DNA from 2 places in the Bacillus sp. SRL337 genome. Region 1 is predicted to be linked to the other one. Evidence: riboswitches for the same ligand, from Rfam matches in the RefSeq annotation. Region 1 holds a riboswitch; the other holds the start of a gene.

Region 1 (5,534 bases):
TAAAGTCATTCCGCTTCCGTAAGGTGGGCTCGGTCCTCCAATAATCAAACACCTCATCCTGCCTTTTCTTGGAAACTATGCTGGACAGTACATAACTGTAGGAGTGATTGTGGACGACTTCCTGCTGTGCAAGGATGATCATCAGTGCATTCAGGCTGGAGTCGGTTAAATAGTCTGCTACTTTTCCGGCATAATCGGTCTGGATGCTGTCCAGTAAGGCGAGAAGCCCTATCACCTTCAAGAAGGTCTCCTGTTCCTGTTCAGTCAAATTCGGGAATTGCTTAATATCCTTGGACATATTGATCTCAAATGGCGTCCAAAAATTCCCGAGCATCCTCTTGTATTTTGGATAAGCCCATGAAAACCGCACATCATCCCAGTTTAATATATTTGAACTTCTCCCATTGATAATGGCAGTAGCGGCGTTCGGGGCATCCGTATCAATCAATCTTCTTTTTTCCAAATTCACTTTTCTCATCCTTTCCCTCAGCTGTGGCAGCTCTCACAATCTTCTATTTCTGCATTGGACGTTGAGCGGACATAATATGTCGTTTTCAGTCCTGACTTCCAGGCATCAAGGTGAATATCCAGCAGGGCTTTCGCCTTTATATCATTACGGACATAAAGGTTGAAGGAGACCGATTGATCGATATGGCGCTGGCGTTTCGCATTTTGTTTGATGCTCCAATGCTGGTCGATAGTATAAGCTGTCTTGTAATACCATGTCGTATGCGGCGATAAATCCGGGGCTGTGACCGGAATCTTATAATCTTTCTTTTCCTCTGAATATTCCAGGCGGAAAACAGGGTCGATGCTGGCAGTCGAACCGGCAATCAGTGAGGTTGATGAATTGGGGGCCACAGCCATCAAGTAGCCATTTCGGATGCCGTTCCGCTGCACCTCTTCCTTAAGATCCAGCCATCTGGCTGAAGTATATCCCCTCTTTTCAAAGTACTCCCCTGTCGACCACTCTGAGCCGGAGAAATACGGATATGCGCCCTTTTCCGCCGCCAAAGCCGAACTTGCTGATACCGTATAAAAAGCAATCTCTTCATATAGGGAATCACAATAATCGACGGCTTCATCACTTTCCCACTTGATTCCTTCCAACGCCAGCAGATGGTGCCAGCCGTAGGTACCAAGACCGATCCCCCGGTACCTTTCGTTGGTGAGCTGGGCCTGCAGCACCGGAATTTGATTGATATCTATGACATTATCAAGCATTCTGACGGCAATCGTGATGACTTTTTCAAGAACCCCGTCTTTCACGGCCTTCGCAAGGGAAAGGGATGACAGGTTGCATACCACATAGTCTCCCGGCTTTTTATACGTGATGATGGTCCCGTCTTCCACCCGTTCTTCCTCCATGACCGTGGCGCTCATATTCTGGGTGATCTCGGTACAAAGATTGCTGCAGTAAATCATTCCTTTGTGCTGATTTGCATTGAACCGATTGACTGTGTCCCTATAGAACATATAAGGTGTTCCGGTTTCAAGCTGGGAGACCATAATCGACTTGAATAGCTCGATGGCCGGAACGGTTTCACGGGACAGGTCCAGGTTAAAAACACACTCCCAATATTTTTCCCTGAATGAACCCTGACCCTGCTTTTCATCAAAATAGTCCTCAAGGGAAAAGCCCATCACTTTCCTCACTTCATGAGGATCAAACAGATACCAGTCACCCCTGTTTTCCACCTGCTCCATGAAAAGATCAGGAAGGCATACACCCGTGAAAAGATCATGGGTACGCTGGCGTTCATCTCCATTGTTCAACTTTGAATCGAGGAATGGAAAAATATCCTTATGCCATACATCCAGATAAACGGCAATCGCTCCCTGCCTCTGTCCCAGCTGATCCACTGAGACCGCGGTGTTATTCAACTGCTTCATCCAGGGAATGACACCGGAACTGACTCCTTTAAAGCCTTTGATATCACTTCCGCGGCTCCTGATTTTGCCCATATAAATGCCGATTCCGCCTCCGTTCTTGCTCAATGTCGAGACGTCTGTGTTGGAGTCATAAATGCTCCGCAGATCATCTTCCACCGTATCGATGAAACAGCTTGAGAGCTGTCCATAACTTTTTCCGGCATTCGCCAAGGTCGGAGTCGCCACTGTCATATACAGATTCGACAGTGCCCAGTAAGCCTCTTGGATCAATTCCAGTCGTTTTTCTTTCGGCTCATCGGCTAAAAGAGTCATCGCAATGATCATAAAGCGTTCCTGTGGAAGCTCGATGAATGTGCCGTCATGGGCCTTGGCTAAATATCTTTCTGCCAGTGTGACGATTCCTATGTACGTAAATAATCGATCCTTTTCTCCATCAATTATTTTTTCCAGGGTGTCGATCTCTTCTTTGCTGTATCTCTGAAGCAGCCGCTTATCATAGATCCCCAGCTCCTCCAGAAGTGTTATCATGTGAAAGAAAGACCCGTATCCTCTGCCGGACAGTGTCCCTCTGGAAATCGAGCTCGCGCGGTATAACTTTTTCAAATAAATATCTGCGGCCACATAGGTCCAGTCGGGTTCCATACTGCTGATTCTTTCTACAGCTGCAAGGATCAGCAGGTTATCCAGCTGATCAGCAGTCATATCCTTCTTAGCTTCCAACGCCTGCCGGACTTTTTCCTCGTATTCTTCAAAAGATACGCCTTTATGCCTGCTCTTCAACTCTCCAAGCAGCAGTGTCACCTCTTGCATCCGATGTACTGTCGTTAATTCCATTTTGAAATCCTCCCACTTTTATTGATTTCTCATCTCAAGCCTGCGCAGTTTGCGGGTTCTCGCGGTTTTCAGCAGGTTTTCTTCTTCTTCTGTTTGCGGGATGACACCGGGTACCGGAGTCGGCCGCCCTTCCTCATCCTTCGCCACCATAGATAATATTGATGTTGTAGTAAGGGTTTTTTCTCCTGTTTCAAGGTCCTCGCTTTCCACTTTCACAAAGACTTCCATCGAGGTACGGCCCGTTGAAATGACGCATGCCTCCAGCGTTAATATATCGCCGACTTCTGCCGACGACAGGAAATTAACAGTATCGATGGACGCTGTCACCACAACTTTACGGCTGTGCTTCATGGCAGAGATAGCGGCAATCTCATCAATATAGGACAAGACGGTTCCTCCAAAGATGGTGCCCATATGATTGGTATTAGGCGGGAGTACCAGCCGGGTCACAACGGTTCTTGATACATGCGAGGATAATGCTTCCATTTTTCATTGCTCCTTTTACGTAGAAGTTGCTTCAATCTGAAAAATGGGAATAAAAAAACCCATCGCAAAGGATGGGTTTTTCAAACGCTGATAGATTCATAGACAATTGTTCAAGCCTACCAATGTATCCTCGTTCTACCTTCCCAATTCCCGAAGAAGATAAGACGCTATAAACATGGCAGGTCTCCTGACTTGTGCTTCACCCTACATTAAGTCCTTCCCGCCTTCGGTTGAAGACAGTGGCAGTTACTTATTTCGTCAGCACTTACAGTTGCGGGGACAGTTCCGGATTTTCACCAGATTCCCTATTACGTCTAAATAGACACCATATTTATCGGCATTACACAATATGTAGTTATTAAAACCTTTCACAAACACATAATATTGTGTTCTCTTTTTAGATGATAAAGGAATTTCTGCAGGATTACAATAGATTTGCTTGTAATTATCCGATGTTTAAGTAAATGATATAGATAGACTATTACTTCATCTTGAAAAGGAGGAATCCTACTTGGAATCAAAACTTCCTTCCTACCTGTCGGAAATCAGTTCTTTATCCCTTCCCCTGACGAAGGAAACATTACTTACACCAAGGTTCTTATTAGAAAAGTCCGGGAACCTGGAAATGTACTACGCCCCTCATAATGAATACATCAATACCAAGGCGAAGATTGTCCTCATCGGGATCACTCCCGGGTGGACGCAGATGAGAACGGCCTATGAACAGACTTTACAAAGCCTGGACTTGAATCAGAGCCAAAACCAGATTCTGGAGGCAGCCAAGATTGCAGCCGGTTTCTCGGGTCCCATCAGAAAAAACCTCATTGCAATGCTTGATCAAGCAGGTCTTTCTGAGTTCCTAAACATTGATAGCACTTTATCCCTGTTTCACGAAAATCGGCGATTAGTGCACACCGCTTCCGTTATAAAGTACCCTGTTTTCTTGCATGGCCAGAATTATACGGGACACAGGCCGGGAATTGGTCAGTCGGATTTACTTTCTTACTACTCCATGGTTATCTTCCCGGAAGAACTTCAACAAATCGGACCTGGCGCTTTGCTCATTCCGCTTGGCAGAACAGTGGAATCAGTTCTTCAACATCTCAAGAAAGAAGCAAAGCTCCCCTCCCACACCTTGTTAACCGGGTTTCCCCATCCCTCTGGTGCAAATGGGCACAGAATAAAACAATTTCAACACAACAAGGATCATATGGCATCCATCATCAAAGAGTGGGCAGATTCATCATTATGAAAGGCTGTTTTCGTATGGATTGCTGCCTTATGAAAAATGCCCGGGCGCGGACTTTCCCCTGGGATGCTAATGATGGAAGAGCAGTTCCTTTCTAGCTTTTCAGGGTATAAAGGGTGAAATCGGGCAAAATATCTCGAAATTCAAATCTTTTTGGTACAGCAGCCATGCAAAAGGCTTTTTTATCATCCACTCCCATCCATATATGGGTCATCGTTTGAATGAACATCTGATATTGGTGCACTTCTTAACTTTATTCCAACACCTCTTTTTTATGGATTTTTTCCATCTTCCATCCAATTCTTGAAAACACTTCTTTGCGTCTAAACATACATTGGAATGGACTGTTTAAACCGCTTTATGCATACTGTATAATCTGGGCATTTTTCAATTTATATCAAGGCAAAAAATAAAGCCATGAATCACCATTAGATTTTAGCCGGTGAATTTGCTATAATTAGATGTTGTTATAATTATTAAGGGGGAACTTTTTTTGGCAATCGAAATAGGCAGCAAGGTTAAAGGTAAGGTAACTGGTATCACTAATTTCGGGGCATTCGTGGAATTACCCGAAGGCTCAACCGGTCTCGTGCATATCAGTGAGGTGGCGGACAGTTATGTGAAAGATGTTAACGACCATCTTAAAGTAGGCGATGAAGTTGAGGTTAAGGTAATTAGTGAGAATGCGGGCAAAATTGCCTTGTCAATCAAAAAAGCTGTAGACAAACCAGAGGGTTCTGGATTCACTAAGCGTCCTCCACGCCAAGGAAGAGACAGCAGACCTAACAAAGACTTCCGTTCTAAAGGAAACTTCAAGCCTAAAGAGACGTTCGAGGATAAAATGGCTAAGTTCATGAAATCCAGCGAAGAAAATTTATCATCTCTGAAACGCAATACCGAAGGGAAACGCGGCGGCCGAGGCGGAAGACGCGGATAATCTTATAGATGGACCATAAGTAAAGCGGCGGCCCCTATTCAGTGTTGTAAGGGCGCTGCCGCCAGACACTATTGCCCTTCAAGAATTTATACTTTCCAATCTTTGAACAAAGGCAAGCAGAGCAGCTTGCCTTCT
Region 2 (5,534 bases), 850 kb from region 1:
CGCCAGCGTGCTCCTGTTGATAGGATAAGAGATTTACTCTTTAGAACTGCGCCGTTTTCAAGCTCAAGTTCAATCATATCCTTTTTCTCAAGGCGGCTTGCACGCTGAAGATTCATGACATCGATGCCATAATCTTTCACATGTTCTTCAAGGCTGGCAACAAGTTTAGGACCTTCTGTCTGCTTGACACTGATAAAGTTCTCAATGCCTAACGTGTCCATGACTTGTCCGCCGAATCGCTCAGCAACGATCCCTGTACGGATTCCTTTGCGTGCAGCATAGATAGCAGCACTTGCACCGGCTGGACCACCGCCGACCACAAGGACATCGTAAGGGTCTTTACCGGAAAGCTCCGCAGCATCAGGGCCGCCTCCCAGTTTTCCGAGGATTTCTTCGATTGACATGCGTCCGCTGCCGAATTCTTCCCCATTAAGGAAAACAGTCGGGACCGCCATGATCTCTTTGCTGTCTACTTCCTCTTTGAAAGCAGCTCCATCGATCATGGTATGAGTGACACCTTCATTGAAGATACTCATCAGGTTCAAGGCTTGTACCACATCTGGACAGTTGTGGCAGCTTAAGCTGATGTAAGACTCAAAATGGTATTCACCACTAAGATTCTTCACTTGTTCGAGGACATTTTCATCTACCTTCGGAGCCCTGCCGCTTACTTGGAGAAGGGCAAGGATCAATGAAGTGAATTCATGTCCAAGAGGGATACCGGCGAAGGTAACACCTGTATCTTCGCCGATACGGTTTACACTAAAGCTTGGAGTGCGCTTCAAATCAGCATGCTCGACTTTAATGTGGGAAGACATGGTAGCCAGTTCATCTACTAAAATAAGCATGTCGCGGGAAGTTTCATCTTCACCAGCACTTACTTTAAGCATGATGTCGCCTTCTAATAATTCAAGATATTGGGCTAACTGTGCTTTGATATCTGCATCAAGTAACATTTAATCCAACTCCTTAGATTTTACCTACAAGGTCAAGGCTTGGCTTAAGTGTTTCAGAACCTTCTTGCCATTTAGCCGGGCAAACTTCGCCTGGGTTCTTTCGTACATATTGAGCAGCCTTGATTTTGCTTACTAGAACGTCTGCGTCACGGCCGATTCCGCCAGCATTGATTTCAACTGTTTGGATAACACCATCCGGGTCGATGATGAACGTTCCGCGGTCAGCAAGACCATCTTCTTCGTTTAGTACTTCAAAGTTACGAGTGATTCTTTGAGAAGGATCACCGATCATTGCATATTTAATTTTTCCGATTGTGTCAGAGCTGTCATGCCAGCCTTTATGAGTAAAGTGTGTATCAGTAGAAACAGAATAAACTTCTACACCAAGTGATTTTAGTTCATCATAGTTATTTTGAAGGTCTTCAAGCTCAGTCGGGCAAACGAATGTGAAATCTGCAGGGTAGAAGCAGAATACACTCCATTGACCTTTTAGGCTTTCTTCTGTTACCTCGATGAATTCTCCATCTTTATACGCTTGTGCTTTGAATGGTTTTACTTCAGTTCCGATTAATGACATATTGAATGGCCTCCTAATGTTTTTTTATCCCTTATAGAGATTAGAATAATTCTAATTCGATATTCATTATCATATTATCTGGGAAACTTGTCAAAGGGAAAGCATTGAATTTTATAAAAAACTTCCCTTTGCGTCTTGATTTAAAAGGAAATTCTTTTTATGAAAAATTTTTTAGATCAAAAACAATCCTCTCTATTGTTAACAATATTGGAGAATCTATTCATTCAGGAACCTAATTATTTTTACAGCTGTTTTATCAATAGAGAAATAGAATTGAGAAGGTTTTAGATGAAACATCCAAGTTACGCAAATTTTCAGACTTATACTTGCTGCTGCTCGAGGATAAGAGTTGTATCTGGAATCATTGACAGATTCTGCATGTTTGACTATTCTATAAATAACTGAATACGGAAAGAACAGGTTGATTTGCCTAAATGGTAAATCATTAAAAGGGAAGACCGGTGAAATGCCGGCGCGGTCCCGCCACTGTAAATGGGAGTTTTCTATTGGAATGCCACTGTCAAATGATGGGAAGGTGATAGAAGATGTTGATCATGAGCCAGGAGACCTGCCTGTTTTTGACGCCATTCGACCTACGCGGATAGGGAGGTGTACAAAGGATTCTGGCCATAATGTATTTATACATAACGGAACGGAACCATATGGACGTACACATCTCTTGAAATAGGGGTGTATTTTTTTTGAGCAAATTTACTAAACAGGGGGAGAGTTTACGATGAACAAAGCACTTGCACAGCGTCTCACCGCTTTATTTGCCATCATTCTACTTGTAGTCGGCAACCTTTCATTTGTTCAGCCGGTCATCCATGCGGCTGCACTTGATAATGCGGTGACAGTCAAGGCCATTGATGAGGATGGTGAAGTCATATTGCCTTTGACAGCCATAGAGGTGGAAGAAGGTGATAATGCCTATGAGGTATTATTGGAGGCAGGGGAAAAGAATAATAAGAAAATTGATGCTTCATTTGGAGAATATGGTGCATTTATTAACGGTATAGGGGGGGTGACTCCAAGTGGAGATGCCTATTGGTCCTTTAATGTAAATGGAGTATCTTCTTCAGTAGGAGCATCCACGCATTTAGTAAGGAATGGGGAGCATCTTCTGTTTGCCATCACTGAATGGCCAACCCCTGCGGTAAGCACAAAAGTATCTGCTGTAGGGAAAGATGGAACTGAAATCATTCCTGAAACAGAAGTGACGTTAATGAAAGGTGCCAGCGCATATGGTGCTTTAATCCAGGCAGCTGCCAAACATGGGGTTGATGTCGATGCTTCTGTCGATGGTTCATGGTTTACTTCCATTGATAATATTGGGAAGACCGTGTTGGAAGAAGGAGATTACTGGAGTTTTGGGATTAATGGAACCGCTTCAGAAGTTGGGGTTGTTTCTTATACAGTACAGCCAAATGATCATATTCAATTAACAATCGATCATTACCTCCCGCCTGCTGACCCAGAACCAGAGGAGCCGGAGGAACCAAGTGAACCTGTAGATCCTCAGCCAGAGCCGGAGGTGCCTGTTGAAGAGGCAGAGCCGCTCACAGACGAAATGATCACTAATAGCATGGACAAAATTTTGTCATACATGAATGCCAACAAGGTCTCCCTTACATATGGAAATGAATGGTGGGTTTGGGGAGCTGCCAATACAACTGGAGAGATCCCTCCTTCATACGTCCAGAGTGTGAAAGAGAGAGTCAAATCGGTAGAAGGAAGTTTCCGAAACGTGTTTGACTTGGAAAAAGTAATAATTGGATTATCGGCAGCAGATGCGAATGCTGCATCTATTGAAGGATATAATTTAATAGATTCATTGGTCAGTCATAGAAGTCTGGAAAATCCATCTATTAATATGAATATCTATGCTTTATTGGCAGTGGACAGTGGACGGTATGAAACGCCAGAGGGCTTTAGAGATCAGATGATAAAAGCTATCCTGGATTTGGAGCTGGAAGACGGCGGCTGGAGCTTCTTTGGAACAAATCCAAGTCCGGATATTACTGGAATGGCATTATCAGCCTTAGCCCCATACAGGGATCAGGATGATGTCCAAGCAGCCATTGACCGAGCTGTTTCTTATCTCTCAAAGACACAAGATGAGACAGGCGGATTTGATATTGAGTTTAATGGCGGGGATTCCAGTGAATCTGTATCCCAGGCAATTATCGGACTTGCTTCTGTTGGAGTCGATCCAACAGGGGAAAAGCTTACAAAGTCCGGAGGTAATCTTGTCCAGCATTTAATGAAGTTCCAACAAGCAGATGGCGGATTCAGTCATTTGCTCGATGATGTGGAATCAAGCTCCATGGGGACACAGCAAGCATTATTAGCACTGAAAGCCTATCAGAATTTCGTGACTGGAAGCGGACTTGTTTACCAGTTTAAGCAGGATGCCGATGAGGAAACTCCAGAACAGCCGGAACAGCCGGGGGAACCGGGAGACACAGAACAGCCGGAGCAGCCGGAAACAGAGCAGCCCGAAAAATCAGGTGATTCCGGACAAACAGAAGATCCTGGGCAAGCCCAGGGGCAACAGCCTGAGAAGGCCGCTGATGCTAAAAATACAAATAAAAAAACAAAAGACCAGAAAAATCAAGGGAAGAAGTTACCTGAAACGGGAACCAATACGATGGCTATTATGTTAGCGGGATTGGGCTTGCTGGTTGCCGGTTTCATTCTTTTCTGCATTAATCGAAAAAGAACAGCCTAAGAACATTCCGGGTAATCCAGTTATGCTGGATTACCCTCATTCATTGTAAGGAAGGGGGAAGTTGGATGAGACGTTGGTTGATGGCAGCTATGATACTGATTTTCATCCTATTAGGCGGCTGTGCCAAAGACACTGCCGGATTGCCTGAGACGGGGGGAGATTCTCCTGAACAGGCGAGTGGGATGTCAGAATCCGGGTTAACTTCAGGAGAAAAAAAAGTAGAAGCTGATGAACAGGAATCAGTGGCAGGATCTTCTGATAGGGAAGGCAGCGGTTCGGAAACTGCCGAAGAAAACGGAGACAATACAGAAACCGCCGCACAAACCACTGATGGAAGTAATAAGCTTGATGACGATCCCCAAAGTAAGGAAGAAAATAAACCGAAAAGTAATCAAGATGAGGGTACGTCTCAAGGTGAAGCAGCCAAACCTGCACCAAAGGATACGAATAAAACAAAAAAGCCTGCTGAAGAAAAACAGCATACAGCTAAGGAGACCCCAAAGCAGCCTGCTGAAAAAGAGACGAAGGAAACCCCGCCGCCAAAGCAGGAAACGCCAAAGGAACCTGCTAAACCAAAACAAACAGTCAACATTACCATTGCAGCCCCTGATGTAAAGGGAACTATATTGTCTGTCACGGCTGTAGAATGGAAAGCTGGTGACACGGTCCTTGATATTACGCAAAAGATTGTGAAAGCACGGGGAATCCAAATAAGTGTCCGTGGATCTGGAGCAACTGCATATGTCGAAGGGATCAGTAACTTATATGAATTTGATGAAGGTCCAATGAGCGGGTGGGAAGCATTTGTAGACGGTACACCGCTGGATAGAAGTGCAGGGGTATACGGTGTCAATCCGGGAGAAACGATTAAGTGGCGGTACACGAAGAATTATTTAGAGGATTGAGTTGAAGCAAAATGATACGGGGATTTCGTTCGTTTCATCCTATTATTCTATTAATATATTACATCTTTGCTATAGCAGGGCTAATGCTGTATCAGCATCCGGTGTTTTTGGCAGCCGCTGCATTGATCATATTCCTCATCAATCGTTTGCTGGATGGAGGAAAAGAACTGAAAAAATGGAAAATGATGATTGTAGTTATGGGTGTCCTGATCTTTCTCTTGACACCCTTTTTTAATCGAAGGGGCAATCATATTTTATTTTATTTGTTTGATAATCAAGTGGTGCTGGAAGCTGTATGGCAAGGGGTGATGATTGCTCTGACCCTTGCTGCCATTCTGGCCCTGTTCATCACGTTTAATATGGTC

Evidence for each region. Region 1 has a riboswitch for cobalamin ahead of AC4E8A_RS03875 (acyl-CoA thioesterase). Riboswitches for the same ligand answer to the same signal wherever they lie in the genome.
Region 2: it holds a riboswitch for cobalamin, as region 1 does, so the genes downstream of both, AC4E8A_RS22960 (DUF4430 domain-containing protein) here and AC4E8A_RS03875 (acyl-CoA thioesterase) in region 1, are expected to answer to the same signal.

The regions. Positions count from the first base shown of each region.
Region 1 covers NZ_OZ481793.1:791,526-797,059, reverse strand. The annotation lists gene AC4E8A_RS03885 (ribonucleotide-diphosphate reductase subunit beta) at 1-478, opposite strand, end outside; gene AC4E8A_RS03880 (ribonucleoside-diphosphate reductase subunit alpha) at 487-2,703, opposite strand; gene AC4E8A_RS03875 (acyl-CoA thioesterase) at 2,746-3,213, opposite strand; cobalamin riboswitch at 3,374-3,558, opposite strand; gene AC4E8A_RS03870 (hypothetical protein) at 3,725-4,465, shown strand; gene AC4E8A_RS03865 (S1 domain-containing RNA-binding protein) at 4,956-5,399, shown strand.
Region 2 covers NZ_OZ481793.1:4,598,594-4,604,127, reverse strand. The annotation lists gene ahpF (alkyl hydroperoxide reductase subunit F) at 1-956, opposite strand, end outside; gene ahpC (alkyl hydroperoxide reductase subunit C) at 970-1,533, opposite strand; cobalamin riboswitch at 1,935-2,123, shown strand; gene AC4E8A_RS22960 (DUF4430 domain-containing protein) at 2,270-4,264, shown strand; gene AC4E8A_RS22955 (DUF4430 domain-containing protein) at 4,330-5,169, shown strand; gene AC4E8A_RS22950 (energy-coupling factor transporter transmembrane component T) at 5,181-5,534, shown strand, end outside.